Regions from separate parts of the Desulfosporosinus meridiei DSM 13257 genome, predicted to be linked through region 1. Evidence: riboswitches for the same ligand, from Rfam matches in the RefSeq annotation. Region 1 holds a riboswitch; the other holds the start of a gene.
The links. A riboswitch is a leader RNA that binds a small molecule or an ion and turns the genes downstream of it on or off. The one in region 1 is predicted to bind thiamine pyrophosphate.
Positions count from the first base shown of each region.

Region 2: another riboswitch for thiamine pyrophosphate. It lies ahead of DESMER_RS13015 (thiamine-binding protein); the one in region 1 lies ahead of thiM (hydroxyethylthiazole kinase).

Region 1 is NC_018515.1:1,906,264-1,921,952, forward strand. It holds gene DESMER_RS08740 (2-hydroxyacyl-CoA dehydratase subunit D) at 1-120, shown strand, start outside; gene DESMER_RS08745 (FAD-binding oxidoreductase) at 332-1,720, shown strand; gene DESMER_RS08750 ((Fe-S)-binding protein) at 1,723-3,012, shown strand; TPP riboswitch at 3,226-3,324, shown strand; TPP riboswitch at 3,377-3,475, shown strand; gene thiM (hydroxyethylthiazole kinase) at 3,544-4,380, shown strand; gene thiC (phosphomethylpyrimidine synthase ThiC) at 4,507-5,811, shown strand; gene DESMER_RS08765 (hypothetical protein) at 6,228-6,737, shown strand; gene DESMER_RS08770 (hemerythrin domain-containing protein) at 6,802-7,212, opposite strand; gene DESMER_RS24840 (hypothetical protein) at 7,386-7,595, shown strand; gene DESMER_RS08780 (DUF2975 domain-containing protein) at 7,872-8,339, shown strand; gene DESMER_RS24385 (hypothetical protein) at 8,523-8,600, shown strand; gene DESMER_RS24675 (acyl-CoA dehydrogenase C-terminal domain-containing protein) at 8,652-8,882, shown strand; gene DESMER_RS24680 (acyl-CoA dehydrogenase C-terminal domain-containing protein) at 8,818-9,033, shown strand; gene DESMER_RS08790 (DNA polymerase Y family protein) at 9,211-10,464, shown strand; gene DESMER_RS08795 (hypothetical protein) at 10,510-12,090, opposite strand; gene DESMER_RS08800 (hypothetical protein) at 12,278-12,613, shown strand; gene DESMER_RS08805 (two-component system sensor histidine kinase NtrB) at 12,671-13,777, shown strand; gene DESMER_RS08810 (Na+/H+ antiporter) at 13,975-15,689, shown strand, end outside.
Region 2 is NC_018515.1:2,831,267-2,846,955, reverse strand. It holds gene DESMER_RS13070 (DEAD/DEAH box helicase) at 1-1,408, opposite strand, end outside; gene DESMER_RS13065 (hypothetical protein) at 1,546-2,403, shown strand; gene DESMER_RS13060 (Crp/Fnr family transcriptional regulator) at 2,400-3,074, opposite strand; gene DESMER_RS13055 (late competence development ComFB family protein) at 3,288-3,572, opposite strand; gene DESMER_RS13050 (HD domain-containing protein) at 4,071-4,550, shown strand; gene DESMER_RS13045 (zinc-ribbon domain containing protein) at 4,775-5,080, shown strand; gene DESMER_RS13040 (TfoX/Sxy family protein) at 5,170-5,535, shown strand; gene DESMER_RS23810 (hypothetical protein) at 5,542-5,697, opposite strand; gene DESMER_RS13035 (YczE/YyaS/YitT family protein) at 5,823-6,491, shown strand; gene DESMER_RS13030 (ABC transporter ATP-binding protein) at 6,599-7,354, opposite strand; gene DESMER_RS13025 (ABC transporter substrate-binding protein) at 7,365-8,360, opposite strand; gene DESMER_RS13020 (ABC transporter permease) at 8,406-9,182, opposite strand; gene DESMER_RS13015 (thiamine-binding protein) at 9,183-9,476, opposite strand; TPP riboswitch at 9,539-9,641, opposite strand; gene DESMER_RS13010 (FeoA family protein) at 9,846-10,112, shown strand; gene feoB (ferrous iron transport protein B) at 10,276-12,363, shown strand; gene DESMER_RS13000 (winged helix-turn-helix domain-containing protein) at 12,392-12,685, shown strand; gene fadR (fatty acid metabolism transcriptional regulator FadR) at 12,888-13,472, shown strand; partial or broken gene DESMER_RS23065 (DUF3102 domain-containing protein) at 13,549-13,741, opposite strand; gene DESMER_RS24745 (hypothetical protein) at 14,129-14,257, shown strand; gene DESMER_RS12990 (MFS transporter) at 14,567-15,689, opposite strand, start outside.

The DNA.
Region 1 (15,689 bases):
ATCTACTATAGACAGTTTGAAGAAGCTGGAATTAAGAGCCTATTTATAGAAATTGACCTGGAAACAACATCCTTTGAACAGACTAAAACCAGAGTTCAAAGTTTTAGTGAAATGCTGTGATTTCTAAGTTAGTGTTATGTAATATCTCTTGTTGCTTATTTGTAGCATGACTTGGTGGGAAGAGGTAGTATAGTATTTGCGCCCCTTCCCACTTTGTTTGTTCAGCAGAGAATTATAGTAACTTTATTGAAGTTTCGCGTAAATTGATTATTTTAAATCAAGTGGTCTGACAGGCGTGCCATATTCGAAGCGTTATAAAGGAGGTATAAGGATGTTAGCTCGTGAAGTCTTGGAAGAACTTGTTCGAGTGCTCGGTCGTGAAAATGTCCTCACAGAGCAGGAAGACTTATTGACCTATGCTTATGACGCAACTGCGGCGATGAAACATCATAAGCCGGATGTTGTGGTTGCACCTCTATCGACAGAACAGGTGGCAGATGTCGTGAAAATCGCCCTGCGTTACCATGTCCCTATTTATACACGTGGTTCCGGAACGAACCTTAGTGGGGGAACTATTCCCGTTGAAGGGGGTATGGTTCTCTCCATGCTCCACCTCAACAAAATTCTGGAAGTAGACCAGGATAATTTAACGGCAACCGTTCAACCTGGGGTGATCATTCAGGCTCTCAATGATGAAGCGGCTAAACACGGCTTGTTGTATCCGCCGGATCCCGGTACAGTTACCACAGCAACTATGGGTGGCTCCGTTTCGGAGTGTTCGGGTGGATTGCGTGGTCTGAAATACGGTGTAACCAAACATTATATTATGGGCTTGCAAATGGTCTTGGCGAATGGAGAAGTCACTCGTTGGGGAGGAAAAACAGTAAAGAACGTGACAGGGTATGATTTAGTGGCTCTCTTTACCGGGGCTGAAGGAACCTTGGGGATTATCACTGAAATAATCGTCAAACTCATTCCGGCACCGGAAGCACGTAAGAGCATGTTAGCCGTCTTTGACGACGTTGATAAAGCTGGGAGGGCCATCGCAGCCATTATTCGCAATAAAGTTATTCCGGCCACACTGGAGATCTTGGATAATGTGACGATTCAGACCGTGGAAAACTTTGTGCATGCGGGACTCCCCATGGACGCGGAAGCAGTTCTCTTATGTGAAGTGGACGGCTACAAGGAAGTTGTCCAACGGGAAGCTGTATTGGTGGAACGAATTATGAACGAGGAAGGAGCTGTTCAATTAAAAATAGCTAAAGATGATAAAGAGCGCGACCTTTTGTGGTTGGCTCGTCGCAGCGCCTTGCCAGCCCTTGCTCAAAAACGACCGACCACCGTACTTGAAGATGCCACCGTTCCCCGGAGTAAAATTCCGGATATGCTTAAAGCAATCCGCAGAATTGCAACCAAACATAATCTGCAAATTGCTACCTTCGGGCATGCAGGAGACGGAAATCTGCATCCCACAATTATTACAGATGAACGCGACGCTGAAGAAATGAAAAGAGTCCACCTAGCAGTGGACGAGATTTTCGAAACGGCGCTAGCCCTGGGAGGAACTCTTTCCGGTGAACATGGGATTGGTATCGCCAAAATGAAATATCTTAACAGGGAATTTGGAGAAGCAGGTGTGGCGGCCTTGAAGCGCATTAAAGAAGCCCTGGACCCCAACTATTTGTTGAACCCTGGGAAGATTGTAAGGAGGGACTGATCGTGTCCGTATATGATTCACTGGATTCGATTACCGAAGAACTCCATAAATGTATGAAATGCGGAAATTGCATGGCAGTATGCCCCATTTACAAGGAAACACGCCAGGAAGTGGGAGTTGCCAGGGGAAAGATTAGTTTAGCAGAATACATTCTCTCGGGCGAAACAGAGATGACTAAGGGAATGGGGAACCGTTTTTCCCTTTGTACGACCTGTATGGCTTGTAATACCAACTGTCCCTGTGGGGTTCGGTTTGACAAAATTATTCTGGCAGCAAGAGCGGAAGCCGTCCGTAAAAAAGGGCTGCAGTCGGCCAAAAAAATTGCCTTCACTGCCTTGAAGATGCAGCGAGTGTTTGATTTCGGGATGAAGGCGGGAAGTATCTTCCAGGGTGTTGCCTTAAAAAACATACCGAATCGACACAGCAAATTAGCACGTATGCGCGTGGATGTGGGGATAGGTAAGGAGAAAGTCTTCCCCATGTTGGCCAAGAAGACTTTGCGTTCCGAGTTCCCTGAAGTGATTAAGGTTAAAAACCCCAAGATGAGAGTTGGGTTCTTCACGGGTTGTATGATCAACTATTTTTACACGGACATCGGCAGAGCGGTGATCGCGGTGCTTAAGGAAAATGACATCGAAGTAGTCATTCCTAAGTCCCAGGCTTGTTGTGGTATCCCAGCCTCGGTCAATGGGGATGTGGCTTCAGCACGTACCTTAGCCAAACGCAATTTGCGGGCCTTTGAGAGAATGGGGGCAGATGCCTTAGTTGTCGCCTGTTCTTCTGGTGGTACTGCTTGGAAGCATGTTTTTGGAGAGCTGCTGGAAAATGATCAAGAACTTAAAGCCTTGGCGGATAAATGGGCCAAAAAATCCTACGATATTTCTGAGTTCCTGATTCATCAAGTTCCCTTTAAGAAAGAAGGTTTGGGTCGAGTAGCGCGAAAAGTGACATATCACGAACCTTGTCACTTAAACCGTGGACAGGGAATTAGTAAAGAACCGCGGGAAATTTTAAAGAGCATTCCCGGTGTAGAATTGATTGAAATGAAAGAGCCGGGTCGTTGTTGTGGTATGGCTGGATCATTCAGCCTGGTACACCCGGATCTCTCCGGACAAATTTCTGATCGTAAAACAGCAGATATCCAGACCACCAAAACTGATACAGTAGCAACGGGTTGTCCGGCTTGTCGGTTGCAGCTGCAAAGCGGGGTCGAAAATGCTGGATTTGACGAAGAAGTATTGCATACAGTTCAAATTTTGGCTGAGTCTTATCGAGTCGGAAGGAAGAACTAAAACGTTCTAAATAGTTGGAATGATGGAAACGCTTTAAATAAGTGTTTCCATGTTTTTTGGTGCGCCTTCAAGGAACTGAGTATTGAAGCCGATGCCGCCAATAAGCGACGGGACGACGGTCTGTCAGCACAAATGTCGATGGTAAACAAAACATCACCTCTAACTAAAAGCTTGACAGGGAAAGCAACAAGAGATAGTATATGAAAAAATTAAATAATTTTGCGGGGGGACTCTTAGGAGTTGAGAAGGTAGAACCTGACCCTTAGAACCTGTCAGTTAACACTGGCGTAGGGAAGCAAGCCACTATCAATTATGAAAAAGTGCTTTTCTTACTAAAGGAGAGCACTTTTTATTATTAAAACTGAATAAAATGCGGGGGGACTCTTAGGAGTTGAGAAGGTAAAACCTGACCCTTAGAACCTGTCAGTTAACACTGGCGTAGGGAAGCAATCTATTATCGATAATGAAAAAGTGCTTTTCTTGCTAAAGGGAAGCATTTTTTATTATAAAAACTGAGAAAGGAAGATATAAATGGATAATAAAGGGGAGATTCAAAACCAAATAATTCAGGCCGTAGAAACTGTAAGACGGACAAATCCTCTGGCAGGGTCGATCACCAACACAGTAACGATGAATTTTGTGGCTAATGCCCAGCTTGCCGTCGGAGGATCGGCGGCTATGGTTTATCTGCCTGATGAGGGTGAGTTTTTGGCAAAAGTCGGCGGAGCTGCCTACATAAACATGGGTACGCTTCTGCCCATATATGAGGAGACTTTACCACATACAGCCAAAGTCTTGTACGAAACGGGGAAGCCTTGGGTCCTGGATCCGGTGGCTATCGGTATCGGTGCCCTTAGAACTCAGCTGCTGCAGCAGTTTAAAGCTTATAAACCATCTGTGGTCAGAGGGAATGCCTCGGAAATTATCGCTTTGGCTGGTTTGTGGGGTTTGGACGGCGGTACGGAGGTATCCAATGTTCGCGGCGTTGACTCTAGGGATTCGGTCAATGCCGCCAAAGCTGGGGCTGTCGCGCTGGCTAAGTGGACTGGCGGGGCTGTTGCCGTGTCGGGCGAAACGGATTTAATAACCGACGGTGACCTCATAGTCTTCTCCCAGGGAGGGTCTCACTTTATGGAGAAAATTACTGGGTTTGGCTGTTCCTTAGGAGGAGTGACCGCAGTCTACGCAACGGTTGCCTCCCCTTTTATTGCTGCGCTTACTGCCGCTGGGGTTTACAATTTAGCGGGAAAACGGGCTGCAAATAAGGTGGACGCTCCCGGAAGTTTTCAAGTCCGGTTCCTGGATGAACTATATAAGGCAACGGCAGAGGATATTGCTAACAATCCATTGGAGATTGAGGCGGTTTAATCCATGAATACGGAAGTGCATTAAACTTAGTGCACTTATCCCACTGCTTAAAGTAGTGGGATAAGTGACAGTTAGAAGCGTACCTCTTAACCACATGTGAAATATCTATATGAAGGAGAAATAGCCATGAGAGAATATGCAACCCAGATGGAAGCGGCAAGAAAAGGAATTATCACCGCGGAACTGAAAATCGTAGCTAAAAAGGAGCTGATGACGGCAGAAGAGCTGATGCCATTAGTTGCAGCCGGGAAAGTAGTAATCTGTGCGAACAAAAAACATATATGTATCGACCCCCAGGGCGTGGGCTCAATGCTGAAAACAAAGATCAATGTAAACCTTGGTGTTTCGAGAGACTGCAAGGATTATGACATAGAAATGAAAAAAGTGCTGGAAGCCGTTAATATGGGTGCACATGCAATCATGGATTTGTCCTCACACGGAAATACCATTCCTTTTCGCAGAGAGCTTACCTCGAAATGCCCGGCTATGATCGGAACGGTGCCGGTCTATGATTCAGTTATCCACTATCAGAGAGACTTAAACACCCTGACAGCAAAAGATTTCATTGATGTAGTAAGACTTCATGCCGAGGATGGGGTTGATTTTGTCACCCTGCACTGCGGCATTACCAGAAAAACCATAGAACAGATAAAACAGCATCAAAGAAAAATGAACATTGTATCTAGGGGCGGCTCTCTGGTATTTGCCTGGATGTCTATGACAGGTGAAGAGAACCCTTTTTATGAATATTACGATGAAATTCTGGATATCTGCCGAGAATATGATGTGACTATCTCATTGGGAGATGCCTGCAGACCGGGATGCCTGGCAGATGCTTCGGATGTGTGTCAGATTGAGGAGCTTGTACGGCTGGGTGAGCTTACCAAAAGAGCCTGGGAAAAGGATGTCCAGGTAATGGTGGAGGGACCTGGACATATGCCGATTGATCAGATTGCTGCCAATATGAAGATCCAGCAGACCATCTGCGATGGAGCACCATTTTATGTCTTAGGACCGCTAGTAACGGATATTGCACCAGGCTATGACCATATCACCTCGGCAATCGGAGGTGCCATTGCCGCTTCAGCCGGTGCTGCTTTTTTATGCTATGTGACCCCGGCAGAACACCTGGCGCTGCCGAATTTAGAGGATGTAAAACAAGGCATTATGGCCTCAAAGATTGCTGCCCATGCAGCAGATATTGCCAAAGGTGTAAGAGGGGCAAGGGAGATTGACGACAGGATGGCGGAGGCCAGAAGGGTGTTTGACTGGGAAGCACAGTGGGAGTGCGCCATAGATCCGGAAACGGCAAAAAAGATCCGTGCCGACAGGAAGCCTGAGCATGAAGACTCCTGTTCCATGTGCGGAAAGTTTTGCGCAATACGAAGTATGAACAAAGCCCTGGCCGGAGAGCATATTGATATTTTGTAATTGAATACACAGTGATGGAAGTTCCATCTGCACCGACAAATAGACGAACCTCTGAAAACCTATGAGGAATGCTGGAAATACCATAATGGGGGTTATGCCGAGTGTTTGACAGAAAGTCGATTTGATGAAAATACATAATATGGGCTATTTGTGATATAATTGATTGTACAACTCTGTATTTCAGTTCGCTTACAATATGACGAAAAAGTAGCCCACCCTGAAAAGTAGCTACTTTTTCGTTCCCCATATGGCCACCTCTTGCGGTTTGTGTTGTAGAGCTAGGATGTTTGCAGCATCCTAGCATTATTTTATGCAGGTTCTTATGAAATAATATAACCTTTTGAAAAATTGAGCAAGTACGGATGAGAGTCGCTTTCTGAGTATCTTTTTCTTTGATTGAGAAAGGGGGCCATACAATGGTAAAGAATAAGACGAAATTGTCGTTGGTATTAATTGGTATAGCACTGGTTATTGGGTATTACGGCTTTTCCACTTACGCTAAGAACAAAGATTTATCGTACAATGAACTGACAAACTATATTGACCAACACTATTTTGAAGGTCAACCAAAGAATCTTACTATTGTGTTAGAAAAAGATGTTGAAGACTTGCATTTAATGCTTTTCTCATACCAACTAGCCCCTAATTTTGGACAACAGACTGTACTAGCGGCATTCAAACGTCTTCAAAATGGTAAATATAAATATTTTGGTTTACTGCAAAGCTCCAGCTCGGTATTGCCGAAAGAGTTGACTGGTTTTGAGAGAAATTACGGAGTATTTTACGGTATCATTACTGATAACCAACCTACTAAGTATTTAATTGATGGAGAGTTAATGGATACTTTTGAAAAGAACACGTATTTTATTAGGGTATATGATTTGAACTCAAAATCAGGGTTCTCGATGCAAGCAATATATGATTAATCATGGTCGTAATCGCAGCTGAGGGATAGCAAAGGAGGTAGTACTGGATGGAGATGCTTCTGTTTTAGAACTGCTCTACGATAGGGTATAGTTTTTTGTCTTCCTTATTCAAGCGATTCCTTAGCTCTAAAATAATTGAACGTGTGTCTGCTGTAAATTGTGTACATGCTTCCTTGATCCGAGTGCTTGACATATATTTGGTTTTATAGTCTGAAAAGGATTGGGAGATATGACCCATTTCCTGATTAAATGAAAGTGATATTTTCTTTAGATCTTCGTCTTTAGAAATAATGAGAGATGGGTAAAGAAAATCATCTTCTGACTTGAGATGGAAAGATAATTTTCCGGCTAGTGTAGCGATTTTTAAGGATATATCAAAAGCCTTAGCCATCACATCCTGATTTAACAAGGATTCGATGTCATCAACTAATTGACGTATTTCTTGGTGTTGTCTTTTTAGATTGTTGATGTTCATATGAGCACTTCCTTTAGAAAGATATTAGACAAGCCAGCAATATTTAGTCCATCCTGTTCGCCTCTCTATTTACATAATAACTCTTGGAAGAAAAAGAGGTGTGATCCAGGTCTAGTAATTATGTGATAAGTATCACAATTTGTTAAACAAAAATAAAGGGGGGACCGTCGGGCTTGTACCAAGAATCTTACGCGCGTAAGATTCTTGGTACAAGCCAAGAGAAGGCTATCATTCGTGACCTTCATATATTTCAAACACTATTCCCTTTCATCTTAACAGATAACGGAAGTGAGTTCTCTAATCCAAAAGCCATTGAGTATGACCTTAAGAAGGATAATGGTTTACGTACAAGTATTTATTATTGCAATGCCGGATGCCTGTAAGTGGATTACAAAAGTTGCATTTCATTTTCAAAGAAGGCATTTCGGATACAAAAACTGCGTTTCGTTTACAAATATTCAGTTGTCGGTTACAAAAAATGCTTCTTGGTTTACAAAGTGGCCTCTCGCCTTTCAATTAAGCTTTTAATTTGTCAAATCAAAGAGATACAATAATAATATAATTAATATCAATATTTATTTATTGATAAACGATAAAACGTGTGTTAAAATCATTTTGTCATGAACGTCATTAAATCAATAAATTAGTGAGGTGTTTAAATGAATGTTAAACAAGGTTCAACCACTTTCTTAAAAGTAATCATTTTTCTGCTCGGGATTGCGGTGCTTGCTTTGTGTTTCTTTTGGTTACCTTTGATAGCCATTAGAGAACCAAAAGCACATCCAGGGGTCTACTCGCTTTATCCCTTATTGGCATATGTGTATGGATGCTGTATTGCGTTTTCTATTGCATTGTATCAAGCATTTAAACTATTAACCTATATCGAAAGGAACAATGCTTTCTCTGAGTTATCACTTAAATCTTTGAAGGTTATAAAGAAATGTGGTTTAACAACCATTTTCTTCATCCTGTTAGGGATAGTAACCTTAAAAGTAATTGCTAAAGTCACAGGAGATGATCCAGCAGGTCCTATATCATTAAGTCTAATGAGTATTTTAGTAACAAGTATCATCACCGCTATTGTGGATGTGCTTCAAAAACTATTAAAAAATCTTCTGGATACATAACCAGAGAATGAATAAAAATAAAAAATGATGTGATGCTGCATTTTTATTTCGCGCAGGGGGTTATGTACGAAAGATATTTATAGCTGCACAAAAATATTGTCCTAACCACTACTTTCACTAATTCTTATTTTGGAGTATAAGTAAGACTGCGAAGAGTATCCCGTATCTCAAATCGCTCGCGACATGAAGATCTACTCTATCTGGGAAGGCACTAACTTCATCCAGTCCATGGATCTGGTTGGCCGTAAAATGAACATGTAGAGCGGCTCGGTATTTGGCGCTTGGGTACAGGAAATAGTCGATTTCTATGAAATTAACAAGGACAATGAAGCCTTAAGCAAGGAATTTGCAAACTTGGGCAAGGCTCTTAATGCTTACCAAGATATGCTCAAGGCTTTGGCTGGATATTCCAAGACCAATATGAGTATGATTCCCTTGTATTCCCGCCGTATCCTGACAGCGACTGCCCAGCTATTTTGTGGCCGGCAGATTCTTGATCAGGCAATATTGGCTGATAAAAAAAGCCAAAGAAGTGGGATCTGATCACTTTGATTACAAGTTCTATACTGGTAAAGTAGCCACCGCCATATACTACCTGCGCAATGTTGTACCTAATGTATGGGCAGTTGCGGAGATAGTAATCGATGGTGATACATCAGCTATTGATGTTCCAGTTGATGTTTTCGAATACTAAAACATAATAGCGCAATGTGCGTGGGTGTTCTGTCACGCCCCCAGGAAGGGGGCGTTTTTTGCCCTAAACCATGAGTCGAATGAAGATACTTTTCAGGCTCCAAAACTTTCCTCTACTAATTTTCCGTCATTCAGCTTATAATTAGAACAGATGTTCTAATTGGGGGCGAATGTATGTATGCAAAACAGAATTATTATGCATATTGATGCTAACTCAGCTTATCTCTCCTGGGAAGCTGTTTACCGTCTTCAACATGGTGATTCCCTTGATCTCCGTACTGTCCCCTCAGTAGTTGGCGGCAACGAACAGACCCGCCACGGTATTGTACTTACCAAATCCATCCCTGCTAAAGCTTTCAGCATCCAAACCGGCGAATCCTTACACACTGCCAGGATGAAATGCCCGGGCTTACTTGTTGTTCCCCCCAACTATTCCCTCTATATGCAGTGCAGCACCGCTATGGGCGATATCTTAAGGGAATACTCTCCCTTTGTAGAACAGTATTCAGTGGATGAATACTTTCTTGACTTTACGGAGAGCAAAAAGCTCTTTGGCGATCCCGTTCAGGCAGCTTACAGCATCAAGAATCGTATTCGTGATGAACTGGGATTTACGGTTAACATTGGTGTTTCCTCAAACAAGATCCTGGCTAAGATGGGTTCTGAGCTTAAAAAGCCCGACAGAGTACATACCCTGTTTCCGGAAGAAGTCGAGGAGAAAATGTGGCCGCTGCCGGTGGAAGAGCTCTTTATGGTAGGCCGGGCTACTGCAAAAAAGCTCCGGGATCGCTGCGTTAAAACCATAGGGGATTTGGCCGGCTCTGATCCCAAGTGGTTGGAGCTCTTTCTCAAATCCCACGGCCGCTTGGTCTGGAATTATGCTAATGGCCGGGACATTTCTCTGGTTCGTGTAAATCGGCACCCCGTCATCAAAAGCATGGGCAATTCCACCACCACGGCTTTTGATCTTATTGACCGGCAGTCTGCTCACCTTTTGCTCCTGTCCCTCGTGGAAACCGTTAGCGCCAGACTCCGTGCTGCCGCTTATTGTACCAAACTTGTTTCCATCTCTTTCCGAACCCGCGAATTTTATGACTGCTCCCATCAGAGCAAGTTTTATACGGCCACGGACAGTACTAAGGCCATTCATCAGCTGGCCTGTGAGCTCTTTGATGAACTGTGGGAGGGCCATCCTCTCCGGCACATGGGGGTCAGTGTATCGGAATTATGCGGGAGCGATTTCATTCAAACGGCTTTCTTCCAAGAATATAATGAAAAGCAACAGCGTCTTGACCGGGCTGTCGATCTCATTCGCCAGCGTTACGGTTCGGATTCGATTTTCAGATCCTCTTTTATTCAAACCGGATTAAAGCCTATGGCTGGCGGAACGGGGGAAGAGATAGATTACCCTGTCATGTCAAGTTTATTATAATAAATATGTACAATTAATCATAAGATTCCCAATGCTTTTCAAAAGTTAAACTTGTTCTTCGGGTAGATAATTTATTTCTTCTAAACTGTGGACAACTTCCTTCAATTTTAGAAGAGAAAAATTCCGTTTTTGGGGACTCTTTGATTCCTTATTTAAGAGAACCTGCAAATAATCCCAAAAGGCAGCCGTAATATTGCTTTCGTTAATAGCAAAAACAACTAAAGGCGCTAAAGTCTTGACTACAAATAAGCCCACATCTTCCCTGACATAAATAGTAACTCCCTCTAAGTGTTTATCCTTCGTTAAATAGACAGAAAAGTTTTCATTGGTCTCAAGGAGATGAATAACACCGTACAAATGTTGAAGGTATTCATCCGGAGTATAGAAAAGCTGGGTTTCGCTGAGGGCATCAGAAAAGTTTACGGCTACCTCTCCAGCTAAAATCTGCTCAGGATCTGGCAGAGAGCAGATTACCGTAAAACGGTATTTCTGAATATCTTCTAAAAACCTTCCCAATCGTTTTTGATGAAGAGCTAACAATTGTTCTCTTCTGGACTTTTCTATTCGGGTCAAGATGCTGATTGCAACAGAAGGGGGCATGGTAATACTCGTGAGGCCATCTGCCTTTATAAGGGTATTGCTTTTTTCATCCTCAAACTCAGCCAGCAGTGAAAGATACTTACGGTTATCACTATTACTGGACGGAGTGGATATGTGCATCAAAGGACGACAAAGCTGCAGAAAATCCAGAAATTCTTCGGACAGCGCCTGAACCGTTTTGTGATTAGTGAAAAGGAAATTTGCTGCGTTTTTGGTCTTGCTTTCCACAGAGGAGGAGGTAACTGCTGCAGGGGTATCCGGAGCTACGAAGAAGGTCTGGCGGAATAAGCCGTCTTTGCTTTTGGCATAGTAATAGGGTTCTATGGCACCGGTCATATAAAGGGGCACCCAATGTTGAATGCCCATCATCATTTCATCAAAATTGCGGTTTGTGGAATGGATCATTTTTATCCGGTTGCCCTTTTTTAAAATCTGCACAATCATGGATACCCATTGAGTAGTGAACTCTCGGTCATGAGCCAGCCAGTCCATGTCCTCATCGCTGTAAAGAAACAGTGTTTGAGGGCTTTTGCTTTTTAAAACCAGGGACAAAAAAATAAATGCAGCGGTTTGTTTACCCTTAGCCCCATAGAACACTTCATTTTCTGAAGTGATAATTGGTATATTGGCATTTTCAGTAGCAGAGCTAGGTTCCGCTTTTTTGAATTTAAAATTAATTACTGTATCGAGAAAGGAATTAATTGAGTCAGTAGACGATGACTCTTTTTCATTAAGCCATTCATAAATGATTATTTCTAAGGGTTGTGATAATTCCGTTTCTCTTGCTTGGATTTGTGAACTGTGAACAATAGCTTCCCGCAGGCTGACTTTTTGACAGTCGTTTCGGCAATTCCTGGCAAAGTATTCAGCCATAGCTTGTAGGTAGGTAACATTTTTGGCTGGAGTTCGGTTGCCTCGGCGTAAACGGCTGATAAAAGACGCATCCAGGGCAATATTGCGAGCCAAAAGAATGTTGGAAGTTTTGGTAATTTGCATGAGTAGATCGAGCTTTTCTGCAAAGGTCAATATAAGCACCCCTAAAGAAGATTGTACCATATTTTTATACAAAATTGACAATTATCTGTCATTAATTGTGCCAACAATTGTCAATGCCAATTTCTGCATGGTAATTATTTTATGAGCATTATTCTGATAAAATCATAATTGGTGTATCACAGTTGAGATTGTAAGTCCCTTATGTAAGGAAAGAGAGGTGAAAGTCGAGCCGTGTTCACTCGACATTTCTTTGACTTTTAAAATTAAACTTAAAACAGGTTTCTTTAAAACTCAGCCTTATGATCTTACCCTTGGTAAGGGAGAGATAATCCTGACTCCCCTGGAGGATAATGATGGCAGCTGCTTGGTAATCAAGGGGGAAGATTTACAGGCTATTTGGATTAACATCAGAAATGTATCAGCTGAACTGGAAATAATGACGGTAACTAATAGTTATATCGCTAGTTTTACTGATCATACTTGCCTGGAAGAAGTATCGATTGTCTTAGCTAAAGAATTTGGCGGAAAAGTAACTCTTCAGGACGAATTTTAGTTTTTGCAGTTAAGGTAACCTATGGTCTGGATAACCCTAATTTAAGAAGCAGCGGCTATGCTCAAAGCGATCACATCCAGGCTATTAGGAATTTTCAACAAGCAGAATCGGAGTGGTCTGATGATAACTAATTCAGTTGAACAAGAAAATGAGCTATTGGATAAAGCATTTCGGGCAAGTCCTTGTTTAATGGCTATCAGTGCTATTTCGGACGGTCGTTATATCAAAGTGAATAAATGTTTTGAGGAAACAACAGGTTTTTCGGCAGAAGAGGTAGTTGGTCGGACTTCAATTGAACTTAACATTTTCGATACTCCCACTCGAATTAAAGTAACAGAATTACTTATTAACCAAGGAACCATAAAGAACATAGAAGCTAGTTTTCGAAGAAAAGATGGGAGTAATCGAGTAGGTCTGTTTTCTGCTGAAATAATAGAGTTCAATGGTCAAAAATGTATTTTAAGTGTAGCCAATGATGTAACCGAATTAAGGAATTACGAAAAGGAAGTTTCGAAGCTTGAAAGAATGAACTTGATAGGACAAATTGCCGCCAGCATAGGACACGAGATTAGAAATCCCATGACGACGGTACGTGGATATCTCCAGCTATTGGGCGCGAAAGCGGATTACATGGCGGAGAAAGCAACCTTCGACCTGATGATCTCGGAGCTGGACCGGGCTAATGAGATTATCGCGGAGTTTCTCTCAGTGGCTCAAATGAAAAAAGATGAACTAAAATCGAAAAATCTTAACGAAATCATTAGTAATTTATACCCGCTCATTGAGGCGGACGCCTTCACCCAAAATAAACAAATTTGTTTCATTCCAGGGGTGATTCCTGACCTGAAATTTAATGTAAAGGAAATTTCCCAACTAGTTCTTAATTTAACCCGCAATGGATTCGAGGCGATGGAAGAAAGAGGATACCTTAGTATTAGAACGTTTACAGAGGGTAAGAAGGTGGTTCTTCAAATTGAGGATGAGGGGAGCGGCATTTCCCCAGAATGCCTAAACAAGTTAGGAACGCCTTTCTTTACCACTAAAGATTATGGGACTGGATTAGGTTTGGCAACTTGCTACAAAATTGCAGAAAATCATAATGCTAAGATTCTCATCAATTCAAGTTCTTGTGGAACAAACATCTGTGTTCTTTTCCCTATTTAAGATAAGCCTATGACAGTGACAATTGAATCGAAATCAAGCAGAAACCGAATTAGTGGGAAGGGCATGACCAAACCCCGTGTTATCGATGACACGGGGCTTGGTGTTTTGATGATGAATGAAGGTTGTAAGCCTCTGTGGCCTTTTTTTACTTGGGATATATTCTAAGTTATAATTGGTTGTAAGCGGAGGATATTATCATGGACTTATTAACCATTGTCTTCTTATTAGTGCTGGGACTCCTGATATCAAATATTGTCGGTCATTATATTCCCTTTATTCCTATGGCATTGACTCAAATTGTACTGGGAATCATTGTAGCACTTGTCACAGGGAATTATACTTTTGAAATCGGTGCAGAATGGTTTTTGTTATTGTTTGTGGCCCCCCTTTTGTATAATGATGGTCGGCATTTCTCAAGGGACGAATTATGGGGGATGAGGTTTCAGATTTTTGGCAACGCATTCATCCTTGTCATACTGACTACTATACTTTGCGGCTATTTAATTAATCTGCTCATACCCGGTATTCAAATCCCTGCCGCCTTGGCGCTGGCAGCGATTCTGTCGCCGACGGACCCTGTCGCTGTCAATGGCATTGCCAAAAGGATAAGGGTACCCGAAAAGGTGATGGTTCTTGTCAGGGGAGAATCACTGATCAATGATGCTTCCGGTCTTGTAGCCTTTAACTATGCTATAGCAGCGGCTGTCACCGGGTATTTTTCTCTCAGGGAGGCGATCCTGGACTTTTCTTATACCTTCCTGATTGGGGCTGCCGCGGGGATATTCCTCGGTCTGCTGATTATCTTCATTCGCTTCAGACTGCGCAAAAGCGGGATAAACGATCCGGTGTTCCATTCACTGCTGCAGATTCTGACTCCCTTTGGCGTCTATATCGTTACCGAAGATATTCTCCACGCTTCAGGAGTCATAGCCGTTGTAACTGCCGGAATCATCCACTCCGTTGTCAGAGAACATACGGAAACCTACATGGCCGAGGAACAGCTGCTCACTGAAAACACATGGTCCATCCTTTTGTTTGTCTTAAACGGATTTGTCTTCTTATTATTAGGATTGAATATTCCATCGGCAATGTTTGATACCATATCCAGTCCTGATCTGGGCAATTGGCTGGGTTTTGGCTATGTAGCGGCTATCGGACTTGCAATTCTTGCCATTCGCTTTATCTGGTCTTTTGTGAGCAAAGCCAATAATTATTATTTCCGGAAAAGAAGCGGTGCTGAAAAACCGGAAATAAGGACCGCCCTGATCACAACCCTGGCAGGTGTGCGCGGTACGGTGACCATGGCCGGCGTCCTGACCGTGCCGGCTTTTTTAGGAAACGGCGAGATATTTCCGGAGCGTTCGCTGCTTATTTTTATTGCTGCGGGAGTAATTCTTCTGCTTTTAATTCTGGCAACCCTGTTTTTGCCCTTGCTTTGCAAAAAGGAAGCACCTGTCGGAGGAGCTGGGGAGCAGGGGGATTTGACCTGGGCCAAGAATAAACTCCTGCTCTCGGCAATTAAGAAAATCAAAGCGGAAACAAATGGGGAAAATGAGTTAGCGGCTTTGCAGCTGATCAACGAATATACCGCCAGTTTTCAGAGGAATCTTTCAGGACAGAAATCTGATCAACAGTATGCAGAACACTATAACAGGAAAATCAATGAGGCACGTTTACTGGCTTTAAACCTGCAAAGAAAGTACATCAGCAATCTTTTGGCCAATGAGGAAATAGATATATCGGTTTTCGACATTCTGAGCCAATTTCTGGATTATCGGGAAGAAGCCCTGAACAATAATTTGCATTTCGAAACAAAGTTCTTCTTGAAACGTGCCCTGCGTGATTTCGGCCGCTTGGGCGGCAAACAGCACCGGAATGACGGTGCCGGCTTAGACGATCTGCATTTCGTCCG
Region 2 (15,689 bases), 930 kb from region 1:
GAGTACCTTCAAGCTTTTGCTGAATCTGGGCTAATTCTAAATTAAGCCTCTCTGAGCTCAGCTTGTAGCTGTAGGATGAAAAACTCTTTTGGAAATAGATTTCTATTTGTGCCTGTGATAATGTCGCTGTTAGATTAAGGACAGTATTGTACGTAAGTCGAAATTGACTGGTTAGAGGTTCTAGGCGATTTAACTGGAATTTTGGCGGAGGACTTTTTTCCATATAGCCCAGATCAACTAAGGCGAAGGAATAGCCTTTTTCATCCAGACCACGGCGTCCTGCCCTGCCGGACATCTGAAAAAATTCATGATTGGCAAGAGGCCGAAAATTTCTGCCATCGTATTTATTTAATGAATCAAAACAGACAGCCTTGACAGGATAGTTGATGCCAACGCTAAATGTTTCTGTGCAGTAGAGGACTTTAATAAGCCTTTCCAGAAATAGTTCTTCGACGATAACCTTTTGAGAGGGCAGTAAACCAGCATGATGATAAGCTATCCCCTTTGAACATAACCGTTTAAGTTGACGTGTTGAAGATGACCAGTCAAACTCAGAACCAAAGAGATGAATAAATCTATCTTCAACAATTTTTCGTTCGGCAGGTTTTAGATAGTTAGAAATATTAGCTAATTCCATTGCTTTGATAGCACATTGTCTTCGGCTAAAAACAAAAAAAAGTGCTGGCAGATGATGGCGTTGTATGGTTCGAATGAGGTCTAAGTGGGTCGTAGGGCCAAAGGGGTTTTCGTCATTTGTTCGATCTTTAAGTTTCCGGCGGTAGTAGCGCCATAGTTGATCGTAGTCGACAAGGCCGGTGTCTTTTGTATAGTAAAAGTACTCTAAGGGTACGACTCGATTATGTTCTTCAATAAGAGCAACCTCTTCGTGCCGAATCGATTCAATCCAGTCCACGAGATGTTTGGCATTAGCAATTGTAGCGCTTAGGCCAAGTATCTTCATTTTTGGAGGGGCTAAAATAATTGATTCTTCCCACACTGTCCCACGCTCTTCGTCATTCAGCCAGTGAATTTCATCAAAAACAATGTGAGATACAAACTCTAGGGACGGATCTTCAGTGATAACTTGATTGCGAAATACCTCCGTCGTCATAATTAGTAGAGGAGCATTGGGATTGAGAACTACATCTCCTGTCATTATCCCTACAGCTTCTTCTCCGAACATTTTTTTAAAGTCCCTAAACTTCTGATTACTGAGTGCTTTGATTGGTGCGGTATAGATTACTCTTAAATGTTCTTTCATGGCCTTTTCTATTAAATAATCCGCAACAAGGGTTTTCCCAGTACCAGTAGGTGCAGCAACAATAACTGATTTGCCAGCATCAATGGCATCAAGAGCCTCTTCTTGAAAAGGGTCCAGGCTCATTTCGTGATAAGTGCGCTTCGACATTTTAGTCAGCTCGTTTCTGATATGTTTTACTAATTTTAACAAAGCAATGAATAATGGTCAAATTTATACAGGCATGGTCTGAATTAATGGTTGAATCCATAGGATGAAACTAGAGACAAGGCTAGGGGGGATCAGACATGTCTTCAATAAGATTAGAGATTGAAAAGGCTATGGGACTCAAGTTTCCACAGCGAAATGGAGAAGTAGTCGTACGGTTTGAGGAATCTGTAGAAATTCCCCAACCAGCTGAAACCCTTATGAGGGGTCTGTATCGAGATCCTGATCGGGTTCGACAAGGTTTTAAATTATTACATCAAGAAACTGGTTCGATTATTGAAATTCTTATGCCGAAGCGATCACGTTTGCGCGAATGGGCAGATTCCCTTCCAGAGCGTCCAAAAGAGGCAGAATCCTTCTTGCGAGAAACTGCGGAGCAACTCCTGTTAAAAGAACAACGTCTAGTCCAAGCTGAACGTGAGTTAGTTGGACAATTACAAGAAAGTGGATTGGAAGATGTATATCCAATCCCACTTTCGGCGTTTGGAATATGTAATTATCGAGATCCTTCGGTTAAATTGTTTTTGAAACCTTTAGGACGATTTGCGGAGCTAAATGAGATCAATCCGGAAACATTGCGGCAAGCTGTTAGAGTACACTTCTTATTCTTGCTTTTATTAGTGGCTGGGACTGACTTGGATGGCCAAGTATATGCTAGGGGCAGTGAAGATAAGGTTATTCAGTGGTTAACAAGTGTCTATACTATGCGATATCTGAGAGATCAATCAACAGAAATGATTCATTGTTATCAAGAATGGGTCAATGCTTGGGGAGGAAAACTTCCCAGTCAAAGTTTGCTTAATGACCGAGAGTGCGAAAAAACTCGTGCAGCTATGGTTTTTTGGCGGCGTCAACCCAACATAAGCTGGGATGAATGTTGGCGGATCATATGCCAATTTGAGCGACCAATAAGCACAAGTTCAATGGTGTTTAATTAGGGCCAGTCAGCAAGTTCATGGGGCTTTAGAATTTCTAAACGACCATCAACCAGTTTTAAAATCCCTGCCCGCTTCCAACCATTAATCGCTCGATTGACACATTCTCGTGATGTTCCAATCATGCTGGCTAAATCCCTATGGGTCATCGAAGCATCTACAAAAATTGGTTTTCCTGTTGTAACTGCAGGTCGTGCTAAGCGAAGAAGAAGGGCTGCAAGTATTCCGGTGGTTGAGCGATTTGTTAAAATTCTTATAAATTCTTGAGCAAGTCTTAATCGTCGGCTGAGGGTACGTATAAGAGCTACTGATAGAGCTGGGTTAGCTTCTAATAATTGGGGCATTATTTCATTGTTTAAAACTAATAATGTACTGTCTTTAATTACTTCAGCAGTTGCTGCATATGAACCAGACTCTAGTAGCAAAACCTCAGCAAAGCATTCATAGGGGCCACACCAATCAATTATTTGCTTCTCGCCGGTTTGAGTAGATCTACTGAGTTTAACTTGCCCGGTAAGAACAAAGTAAACTGATGATCCAATCTCGCCTTCGACAAACAATATCTGACCCCGACGGTAACGTCGTTCTATAAGATAGGGGAGAAGCGGTGCGATATCCTGATAACTTAAAGACGAAAATAGGGAAAAACGGCTAAGGTCTTCAGAGTTAAGCATGAATTCACCTCATTTCAAAATTGAGGTCTTTCTATTCACAAATCTAATAAAATACATACACTAAGTGTGAGGAGGATTGGAAATGACAGAAATTGAATGGACTCCGGTACGCATAAAGTCGGTAATTAATGATTCTTTTAGGGTATTCGCTATATTTGTATTGGTAGTTATATCCGTAATAACTGTGATTAATGCTGAGTAGGCTATACTATACTATATGATTTGACCATGCTGGTGAGACGGTGTAGCACTTACTTGTTGGGCAGCCCGCACTACCTCAGCCATAATGCGTGCTTGGTCAGGAGATGTTTGCGACTCTAACTGAGTCATTATTTCTCCTCGCGAAGAAACATAATAGCGTGCCGGTAGTCGATTTAAAGCCAATGCCATAATATCAGCCCGACAACGCTCGCATGAGCAACTTAGAGTGTTATTGTCGAGATATTTATTAAGCGCCTGTTGGACAACTATTTCTGTATGGTTTTTAAGCTCAAGCATAGGTGGGGTCATCTCCTTTGATCATTCTGGTTATGTCCCATAATAATGGTTTATCCTTAAAAGAACAAGTAGATAATATCAGATTAAATAATAATAACTAACCCTTCGATTAATGAAGTATTAAATCAGAACTTCTATTTAAAGTGATAATCTGAAGTCGTCTGTTTAAAGATAATAGTTTACTATTGCAGTTAACTTATAACGTTCCTTAATCCAATTATTTTTGAATTTTACTAACAAGTTTTTGCCAAAGCGATGGCCTCATAACTTAGACGCAAATTGCCACACCTTTTGTATCATAGCTCTTAACAAAATCAAAGCGGATTTTGGTAGAAAGTCCAGCTGCATTAAGGGGAAGAGAATCTATTATATTCCAATGCAGTTGCGTTAAGAGGCAGTTGAAGATAAAATTGAGCGCAGAGGTAAGAGAGACAATTGGGGCGAGAGTGACAATTATTTCTTTTTTTGTGGTAAAGAAAGTTAAAAGGAGCAGAAGTTATGAATTGGCAATTTATTAATGATTTGCAGGACATCTACTCTTTATTGGATGAAATAGGTGCACAGACGGCTGAACGGGATTATCCTATTTTGTGGGAAAAAATTCATGCTACAAGTTGTGCTCAAATTGGGCGTATGTTAGCGGAAAAAAGAGGTCTAGATGTGGAGGGGGCTGCCTTAGCCTGTGCTTTGCACGATATTGGTAGGTGGTTCTCGGGCCGCCAGAATGAGCATGCCCCAAAAGGAGAGGAGCCAGTAAGGGCTTTTCTTAGTCAAAGAGCTGAAACAAAGGAAACCAAAGAGCTCATTATTCAGGCTGTCATTAATCATTCTAAGAAGGAGGAAGTCGGATCACCACTTGAGGAGATCGTTAAAGATGCAGACATATTAGATTGTCATTGGTATGGGCAAGATATGACTAAACCCTTTCATATTGCCAGACTAAGAAAGGCCTTGGAGGACTTGAATATTCAAACCTGATCAAGCTTTCTGACTATTAGGTTTCGATATTACAATTAAAGAAAAGATGATAAATTGTAGAAAATTTTGGTTGATAATCCGCACACCCTCTGCTATACTGACCGTGTGCTTGTTAAAACTTGGGCCTAACTTAAATTGGAATCCATAGTTCTGACCTTATTTGGTGCACGGATGATAATTTGTAGGATCCAACATACAAGAACACCAAATAAGGAGGAGTTATCATGGCTCAAGACAAATACCTAATATGCCGCGATTGCAGTCAAGAATTTGTATTTTCAGCAGGTGAACAAGACTTTTATGCTGAAAAAGGATTTGAAAATGAACCAACACGTTGTCCTGCTTGTCGTCAGGCACGTAAACAACAATCAGGCGGTGGCGGTCGAGGTAATTTCGGAAGTCGTCCACAACGTGAAATGTTCCCAGCAGTTTGCGCAAGCTGCGGTGTACAAACGGAAGTTCCATTCCAACCATCGGGTGAAAAACCGGTGTACTGCCGAGATTGTTTCCAATCTATGCGTCGTTACTAAAATGATGATCAACAAAAGGCTAGGGGATTTATCTCCCTGGCCTTTTGTAATGTAACTATAATTGACTTAATGTTTTTGCGGAGGGTCTAATGGGGATTAACAATAGTTACAAAGAATATTTGATTGATCAACTTGGTGAGTTAGGAGCAGTTACAATTAAAAATATGTTCGGCGGTGCGGGGATTTACTTTGAAGGATTTATTTTCGGCTTGATTGCAGACGATACTCTTTATTTCAAGGTTGACGATTCCAACAGATCGGACTATGAGCGAGCAGGAATGGAGCCCTTTAAACCATTTTCTGACAGACCGATGTTAATGCCATATTATGAGGTTCCAGTTGATATATTAGAAGATAGAAAACAGATAGCTGACTGGGCTAGTAAAGCTTTATTGGTATCTCGAAATAGCAAAAGAAAATCAGGAAAACGAAGATCACAAAGTGAAGAGCAATGATATGGTCTAATCTAAGATTTCTAGATCATCAGGGCTTTTATCCTTTGTGAAAATCACATCATCTTTGCTTTTTCCAGTTGTATTAGGTTCAGGAGAAGTTTTAGAAGTATGTTTAGATGAATTAACATTTCCATGATCAGAGAGCTTGTTAAGCTTTGTCATAATTTGAGTCCCTCCTTTATTTTAGAAAAATTAGTAGATATAACTATAGTGCACTATACTAAGTATGATAATTGTCTATTAGAATTATGTATTTGTCTTTAAGGCAGAAGGCTATGGTGATAATAATGGTTCAAAGGATTATAAGATTATTTTTAGGTTTATTCTTGTTTGCAGTTGGCATCGTGTTGACAATTAATGCTAATCTGGGGTTAGCTCCCTGGGATGTTTTTCATCAAGGAATAGTGTATCTTACAGGTATTACGATGGGGCAAGCTAGTATTGGAGTAGGAATTATTCTAGTAATTATAAATGCAGCTTTAGGAGAGAGGGTAGGATGGGGATCTCTTGGCAATATGCTGTTTATTGGATTGTTCATGGATTTGATAATGTTAAATTATCTTATTCCGATAGCAGCAGACCTTGTTTCTGGCCTTATCATGATGTTTTTAGGCATGTTTATTGTAGGAGTTGCCAGTTATTTCTACATCGGAGCAGGATTAGGTTCTGGTCCACGTGATGGTTTAATGATTGCTTTAACGAAAAAGACCAATAGATCAGTGAGGTTTATCAGAAATTCTATAGAAATCAGCGCTCTTATTGTAGGATACCTATTAGGTGGCTTCGTAGGAATAGGGACGTTGATTATGTCTGTTGCCCTTGGCTATATTATTCAGTTTATCTTCAAGCTCTTTAGATTTAATGTGAAGCAAGTTCAACACAGATTTATTGATGATGATGTTAGGTTTCTCAGACAGAAGTTTTTAAAGACTAAACCCACCAATGAAACCGTTTGAAGAGATAGTTTCTTAATATAGACCGGATAAATTTAAAAACCAAAGGCGCTTGGTCATATTTGATCAAAGCCTTTGGTTTTTCAGGTTAATGGGTCAGGGTCATGAGTTCACTTGATTAGTAAATTCAATAGCTCTTTTTTAAGGTCTAACGACGCACTTGAAAGTAATACATCCGAATCACGAGGTTGAGGAAAGGGGACAGTCAATGTTTGGAGAACACAGGCCGGCTGTTGACTCAAAACAATTATTTTGTCGGAAAGAAGTATAGCCTCGTCGATATCATGGGTTATGAACAAAACTGTATGGCGTGTTTGGTTCCAGATAGATGACAGCCAGCGTTGTATTTCCTGGCGGGTTAAGGCATCTAGGGCTCCAAAAGGTTCATCAAGCAGCAAAGTTTTTTTGCCAAATAGAATTGTTCTCAACAAAGCACCCCGTTGACGCATCCCACCTGATAATTGATGGGGGTAATGGTTTGAGAAGGATGCAAGTCCGAATTGGTTTAACCATTTATGAGCTTCCTCTAGCGCATTATGTTTGTCTTGATGCTGTATCTCACATCCCAGAAGAACATTTTCTAGAAGAGTACGCCAGGGTAAAAGCAAATCCTTTTGAGGCATGTAGCCGATATTCCCGGAAAGGCCGTTTATTAAGGAGCTGTCCAGCATTATTTGGCCACAATCGGGGCTTTCAATACCTGCTATAAGATTGCATATCGTACTTTTTCCACATCCCGAAGGACCAATCAAAGAAACAAAAGAACCTGTCTCTATCTCAAAACTTAGAGAATTAATGATCTTCATTTGACGATCAAGATGGGGGTTATAATATGATTTCGAAAGACCTTGAAGAGTAAGTCCCATCTTCTTCCCCCTAAGAATTAGGTAGAAAATCGTTAGTGTAGGCTTTGGCGGGATCGATCATTTGTGGTAATAAATCCCTCTCGACAAGCCACTTTGCATAACTTTCCCAAACCTGAGTTTTCTGTTCTCCCCAACGAGTAGCGTCTGCCTGATATTGAGGACTGAGCCATGCTTGGCTTTTGCGAATAAGCTCAGGATTTGCTTCAGGTGCATTTTTTATTAGGATTTCGGCGGATTCGGCCGGATTTTTAATGGCAAACTGATACCCGGCGCTTACAGCTTTCATAAATTTTCCTACGAGCTCCGGTTGAGATTTGATGGTAGCTTCGTTGGTAATTACAACAGGAGTATAAAAATCTAGAGCAGGATCGACGTCTTTTAGCCAAAGCATGTCTAATGGTTGTTGGCGTAATTCTGCTTCTATCCCTGTCCAACCATAAAAAATCCAAGTCAAATCTATATCCTTTGTTAAGGAGGTTAGTTGATCGGCTTCACCAATATTAATCATCTTTATCTTTGAGAAATCAGCCTTGTCCTTTTCCATGAGTGCTTTTAAAATAGCGTCTTCAGATGGGAGTCCCCACCCACCGTAGGTCTTACCCTCGAAGTCTTTAGCATTATGGATGTTTTTCATGGTTGGAGATGCGAACCCGGAGGTGTTATGTTGAATTATTGCCGCTAAGGAGACAATCGGAACCTCATTAGCTCGTGCCGTAGTAACTTGTTCTTGTTGACTAATTCCAAAGTCTGATTTGCCTGCAGCAACTAGCTGCTCAACATTTCCGGAACTGGAAGGTTCCAGGATTTTGACAGCTAGCCCTTCTTCTGCAAAGTACCCCTTGTCTTTTGCTACAAAGATACCCGTATGATTTGTATTAGGAGTCCAATCGAGCATAAGAGTTACTTCAGTGGTTGATTCTACTTTAGAGGAATCAGTTGTTGAAGGATTTGCACTGCATCCAAACAGTAAAAGAGAGATTATTAATAAAGAAAGTAATTTTTTCATATAGAAGTCCTTTCCAATAAATTCTAGCTTGATGAAAAATACCTGCTAGTTAAGATTATCGTCCGGATCTTTAGCGATCCAGGGCAAGGCAATTCGAGCAAGAGCAGAGATAAGTGTAAAGTAAACAAAACTTAATAGGGTAATGGTGAAAATTACTGCGAATACACGATCTGTCAAAAACGAATGGGACGAGCGGGTCAGATATACCCCTAAACCGGAGCTAGAACCAAGCCATTCCCCAATAACAGCTCCCATGACGCTGTAAGTTGCGGCGATTTTAAGGCCTGAGAAAAATGAAGGCAGGGCATGAGGCCAGCGAACAATGTAAAAGATTTGCCAACGTGTGGCCCCCATACTTTTCAAGAGATTAAGTAGGTCCCGATCAGTCAATTCTAATCCTTCAATAAGGCTAATCGTGATTGGGAAAAAACAAACGATAATAATGATAATAATTTTGGGGGCGAGGCCATATCCCAGCCAAAGAATTAGTAGGGGGGCTACGGCTATCAGTGGAACGGTCTGAGATATAATCAAAAACGGATAAATAAGTCGTTTAATCCAAGGGGATAAAACCATAATACCAGCGGTTATTAGACTGAAGATAACGGCGAGAAGGAACCCAACAGTTGTTTCCAGTAATGTCGTTAGAGTATGCATCCATAAGAGTTGGCGTGTTTCCCATAGGGCTTGAGCGATTTGTGAAGGAGTAGGAAGAATCCAAAGGGGGATTTGAGCGGCGATAGTAAGGAACTGCCACATCCCGAGAAGAAAGAGGAAGAATAGCAGTGAAGGAATTCTATCTTTCCACTTCTTTTTGATCATCTATTTGGTGCGGTACTTATCAATTTTTTCGCCGATTGTAGAGCCTGTAGGGACGTAATCCATCTTGATATAGGACATTACTCTGGATGCGCCAGCCCGAATGCAAGCTTCTTGAGCCTCTTTAATAATTGCCCAGAGTTGGTCAGGCTCTCCTTCCATAGTAGTTTCCATTGGGCCGACTTCGTAAGTGACTCCACTCTTTGCAATTACTTTAATGGCCTCGTCCACAACTTCATAGATGCGTGATTCTTCAACTTTGGGAACAACTTGGAGAGCCATAATAATATTTGCCATAATCTTTCCTCCCTATTAATTTGGTTGAAATATATAAAAAAACACCGCAAATAATAATGCGGCGTGTTCTTATCTCTGCTCCCTACGCTGGCATTACCCAGATCAGGTTAAGGGTCGGACAATAGTCCCTCTCAGCCAGTAACTCCAGCTCCCCTGTTACCATATAATACTACTTTAAGTATATCATGTCTTTACGCGTTGGTGCAATGGTCGATGTGTTGTTGTTAGGAACCGCCCTAGGCAATTCGAATTTTATTATTGACAGGGTTTTAAATGAATAGTATTCTGTAAATGAAGTGAGATGTATTCTCAGTTATATTTTCAACTAGGCCTGAGAATGGTTATCGTTTTGATAAAGGGGGGGAACTGATGGAACGCTTTTTACAGGATGTAAAACCTGGGGAATGGGCGCGTGTTGAGCATATTGAGGGCGGAGGTGCGTTGCGCCGAAGAATGATGGATATGGGAATTGTCCCGGGAGTAGAAATAGAAGTTGTACGTTGTGCTCCATTTGGTGGCCCGCTTCAGATTCGTTTAAAAGGGTATTATTTAGCTATGCGCCGTGGGGAATGTGCTAAGATAATAGTTTCTGTACCTGAGCAAAATCTTCTGGAACCATCGTTAGCAAGTCGTTAGCCGAGTTCTACTAAAATTGCCCGGATTTAGCATCTATCAGGCTCTGATTATTTAATTTTTATATGATATCGATTGTTAATAAAACCGCATTATTGTTATTGTGCGTATAGAGGTGCCGCTAGGACATAATTTTTGTGTTGCGTAGAGAGGAGGCGGTGGAGTCATGAAAATAGCTCTTATGGGTAATCCTAATGTTGGGAAGAGTACAGTTTTTAATGCTTTGACTGGATCAAATCAACAAGTAGGAAATTGGGCGGGAAAAACTGTAGAACGAAAATCAGGAGTAATTCAGAGGGCCAATGAACAAATTGAACTGATTGATCTTCCGGGTACTTATAGTCTAACCGCATATTCTCAGGAAGAGATTGTTACGCGTGAGTATATTCTGCGCGAAAAACCAGATGTCGTTATGGCTTTGGTTGACGCTTCAAATATTGAACGAAACCTTTACTTAGTTCTTCAGATTCTTGAGCTAGCGCCAAGAGTTGTAATCGGTTTAAACATGATGGATTTAGCTGATTCTGCAGGCATAAAAATACTTTCTAATAAATTAGCCCAGGTCTTAAATGTGCCAGTTGTTGAAATCATTGCTGCCAAAGAACAAGGAGTCGAAGAATTCTTGTCTGAGGCAATCCGAGTGGGAAAGCTTAAAAAAGATCCTGTAAGGGATGAGGTTCCTTATCCAGAGGAACTTGAAAGACGGATTCAAGCAATGGAGCATTTATTAGCGGATACAATCTGGGCGACAAAGTATCCCTTGCGTTGGTTGGCTATTAAACGTTTAGAACGGGATTCGGAAATTGGACAGACCTGGAGGAGTATACCTCAGACATCCAAAGGGTCGAAGAATAATGATTCCTGCTGTGACTCAGGAGATTCTATAAAATACGTACTGCAAGATACGGATACCTTGCCTGGAGAAGATTTGCTCCAGGCTTATGAAGTTGAAGGGTGGAGCAAAGATCAATTTGAAATGACCATAGCGGATGCCAAGTACCAATATATTTCTAAGATCCTGCCAGAATTCAAGATACACGAGGGCCCGATAAAACGCACTTGGACGGATAGACTGGATGAATGGATATTATCTCCGCTATGGGGTTATCCAATTATGTTGATAATATTGTCTGTAGTATTTTGGTTTTCCTTTGTTGCAAGTGCACCTTTAGGTGGTGCTGTGTCAGATGGAATGGCTTGGGCCGCAGATATGATTGTAGGTCTGATGCAGAAGGTGCAGATTCCTGTTGCTATTCAAAGTTTAGTGCGAGATGGAATTTTCGCTGGAGTTGGTGCAGTTCTGGCTTTTGTTCCTCAAATTGCAATATTCTTTGCTTTTTTCTCTTTAATGCAAGATAGTGGCTATTTAGCACGGGCTGCATTTTTAGGAGATCGGTTTATGCAGCTCATGGGACTCCATGGAAAATCATTTTTCTCCTTGGTGTCCGGGTTTGGCTGTAATGTACCGGGCATTATGGCAACAAGAACTTTAGAAGATCCTAAAGATCGCTTGATTACCATGTTAATTAACCCATTGATTCCCTGTGTTCCGCGCTTAGGTGTAATGAGTGCTGTTGTGGCAGCCTTTTTTCCAGGATCTATGGGTGCCGTTATTATGATTAGTCTTTTATCTTTAAGCATGATTCTAGTCATGTTCTCAGCAATCTTATTAAGAAGAGTCGTTAAACAAAGGGAACGCTCAGCCTTTGTTATGGAACTTCCCTTATACCACATTCCTACTCTGCGCAATATTTTATTGCCCACCTGGCAAAAAACCTATTCCTTCCTAAGAAGGGCGTGGACGTTTATTTTAGTTGCTTCAATTGTGGTTTGGGTCTTAAGTTCCTATCCCCAGGGAGTCCCTATGGATGAGACATGGGCAGGTAAGATGGGAGGATGGCTGGCCGTTATTGGACAACCCTTAGGATTTGACTGGAGGATTATGGTGGCGATTGTGTTTGGCTTTACCGCTAAAGAAACAACTCTCTCAACCTTAGGAATTCTATATGGTGTTGCTGCAGATGCATCCCAGTCGATTGCCCAAGCCATGACCGGAGCTATGACTCCATTAGGAGCATATACTTTTTTAGTTGTCTATATGCTGTATATCCCTTGTCTGGCTTCTGTTGTAACGACCTATAAAGAGTCACATAGTATTGGTTGGACAAGTTTTGGCGTTGCCTATAACCTTTTACTTAGTTTTATAGTGGGTTGGCTTATTCTCCATATCGGAATGTTTCTTGGCATCCAGTGATTGAAAAAACCCTGGGGAGTGAATCGGATTGCTTACAGATATTTTGAAAGTTTTGTCTCGTAAAGAAGCTACCTTATCAATGTCACAGCTTGCACTTGAGGTAGGCTATTCCTTAAAGGAAATTGAAAGCGCTTTAGAACAGATGGAACACATGGGATATATTTGTCGAGAAATCTTTGGCCAAGCATGCAGCCCGAGTTGTGGAATGAATCGCTGCAGTGGGCACTGTGAAGATTGTGGCTTCCATTCACCAGAAACATTTACTTTTTGGGGACTGACTGATAAAGGCCAGACAATGCTAAATCAAGTTTACGGTAAGTGAACTTGTTCTGCTAAAGCTGAACGTCGAGACTTCAGTAGGGAGTCTAGCCCTACTGAAGCTAGAATAAGGACATCCACTTACAAGAAGTGGATGTTTCGGAAGATGATGTAGGAAAATTAAATATATGATATGATATCAAGTGGATAGAAATTAAATTTATCTAAACTATTTGAAGGTCTAGATGAAGGGAGTTTATGATTTGATGATTAAGCCCCGTGAGGAGAAATATCATGCTATACTGGATGCGGCCACGGAGGCTTTTGCGGAATACGGCTATTTTACTTGCCAAGTATCTAAAATTGCCAAACTGGCTGGAGTAGCAGACGGAACTATTTATTTATATTTTAAGAATAAGGAAGATATTTTGGTTAGCCTTTTTTCGGATCGTATGGGGAATTTTATTCGTGAGATCCAACAATCAATAGCGCAATGTACGACAACTAAAGAACGCTTATTTTGTTTAATTCGGACTCATTTTAAATACATGCAGGAAAATCGATCTTTGGCAATAGTTACGCAGATTGAGTTAAGACAATCTGACCCAAAAATTCGAGAAGCTATTTCTGGGCCTTTAAGAGAGTACTTTCATTTAATTGAACAAGTTCTTAATGAAGGAGTACAAAAGGAAGAAATTACTTTAGCGGATATAAAAGTGGGTCGGCAGATGTTCTTCGGAACTCTGGATGCTGCCATTAGCGACTGGGTAAGTTCAAGGAAGCCTCGTCCTTTAGAAGGAATTGAAGAGTTAATTTATGAGCTTATGCGGGGAGCTTTCAATATTAAATAAATGAACTCACGTTGTTAGTAAGGAAGAGTCCTTGCACTTTGGTGACTGCACCTTGATTGGCGGTGAGAGTATTCTCCTCGGGAATTCCCCAGAGGATAATCCCTTGGGTGTAGCTCAAATTCGGAATCGATTCCGAATTTCCACTTTCCCCATTCTCCATGATTGACCATGGATTTAGCCTCCGTCATGCGCCGTCCGATCTCGACGGAGCTGTAAAGCAGCATTCTGCCGGTCTGATCTTTAATACTGTTAATTTCGGCCGCGCTAATCTACGGTGTCTGCTCGCTTATTCCCTTCACCATGATTTTCGAGCTCCTCTGCTTATTCATAAGCTTTTCCGGAGGAAAGGCTCCCATAAGAGAAGATGGATTTGAACAGCCTTACTCATAGGTTATGTGTTCAAGCCCTCACTGGTGACAAAATAATGGCAAAACCGTAAAGTGCCTAGGTACTTTACGGTTTTGCCATTATTTTGTCATAAATACCCCAGACGAGGGTAACCCCTGCCGGACAAGGTGCATAAGATAAGAAGGACTAACCACATTATTGGATTTGTTGAAATACCTGTTGGTATCCGTAACCCGGAATAACCGCTTTGACCTGACTGAGGAATAAATCCCTGTTCAATCGATCATAGGAGGAGAAGGGGAGTCGGTATGGCAAATACGCAGCTGAAGACCCTTCGCCTGACCTTTGTTATAACATTGAGGGCATATTTGCCCTTGCGCCGAACCGATTATTTCCAAGGTTATGTTTCTCCTCACCGGCGGCGAATTGATCGGTAAAAAAGATCTAAAAATAACGGATTCAACAACAAGCGATTTGTTGATCCGCTCCAGTATTAAAGCCTGCCAGAGGGGAAAATGCCTCACCTGCCGATGGCTGTTGATTTTGCGGCCCAAGGGACGCTCTTAGGAATAAAAACTCGGCACGGCTCCAGACATGGCAGTTCAAATTCGGAATCGATTCCGAATTTGAGCAGAAACCCTATATAAAAGGCCAGAAATCTCATGAATAACGGGCTGTAAGACAAATTATGGTAGAAGTGAAAAGATTCTTTTTTACAATTAATAGTTTGAATACTGTAACAATAATTACCGTGCGGCAATCCGTTGTGCATTTGCGGCAGGTCGATTTCTCATAAATAATGCAGTAAGTCCAGCAAGAAGTGGTAGTAAGAACAATACCGAAATCGAAGTTGATAGGCCATAAAGATCTCCGATTCTCCCGATAGGAATTACCAGAAGGCCCCCTACCCCTCCTGCGAATCCCATCGTTAACCCGGCGGCGAGAGACTTATTATTGGGAATGGCTTCTTGAGCTGCAACCACAGTTACGGAAAAACTGGATAACAAGCAGGCACCGGCAAGAGCTAGGAAAACAACGCTCAATGTGCCATTTGTGTAAAGGAAACCGTAAAAGCATGGTGTAGCTAGAACCAGAGAACCGATCGTTAAAGGTTTCCTGCCAAATCGATCCGATATATACCCCCCTAAAATCCCTCCAATTGCTCCAGCAAAGAGCATTATGAAGACTAAATGACTGGAGGTTATAGAGGAAAGATGTTGTGCATGGAAATATAAGGGGAGAATGGTTAACAAACCGGTATAGGCCAAAGCACGGATGGCAATGACACTAGTAATGGCTAAAAGTTCTTGGCGAGCTTTCAGTAAGGAAAGCCATACCTCGGCCAGAGTAGGTGGGGTAGTTCCCCCGCGAAGTACATGATTATTGGGGGCGAAAAAGTATAATAACAGCGCGACAATGATACCTGGGATAATCGTATAAATTGTCGCTCTGAGACCATAGTTCTGAAATAGGGGAACGAGTATGAGGGGGCTGAGTGCAAAACCGATGTTTCCAAAGGCGATAAATGTGGAGAGCAGAACTGCTTTACGATCACCGCTGACAACAGTTATCATTGTTGATGCTTGAGGATGAAAGGCAGCTGTTCCGAGACCGGCAAGACTGGCTAAGATAACTAAAAGTAAGTAGTTGTTGACTAAGCCTGTCAAACTGAGCATAATTGCCATCCATAAGGTTCCTACGTGTACAAGCCATCGTTTCCCTTGGCGATCAAGAAAATAGCCAAAGACAGGCTGTATGAAAGAAGAACTGATAGTAAACGCTGAGACTAATATTGCTGCTTTCGTGGCGTTAAGAGCTGTTGCGGCTACTAGAAAGGGAAGCATTTGTGGTAAGTAGTTGCTATACATG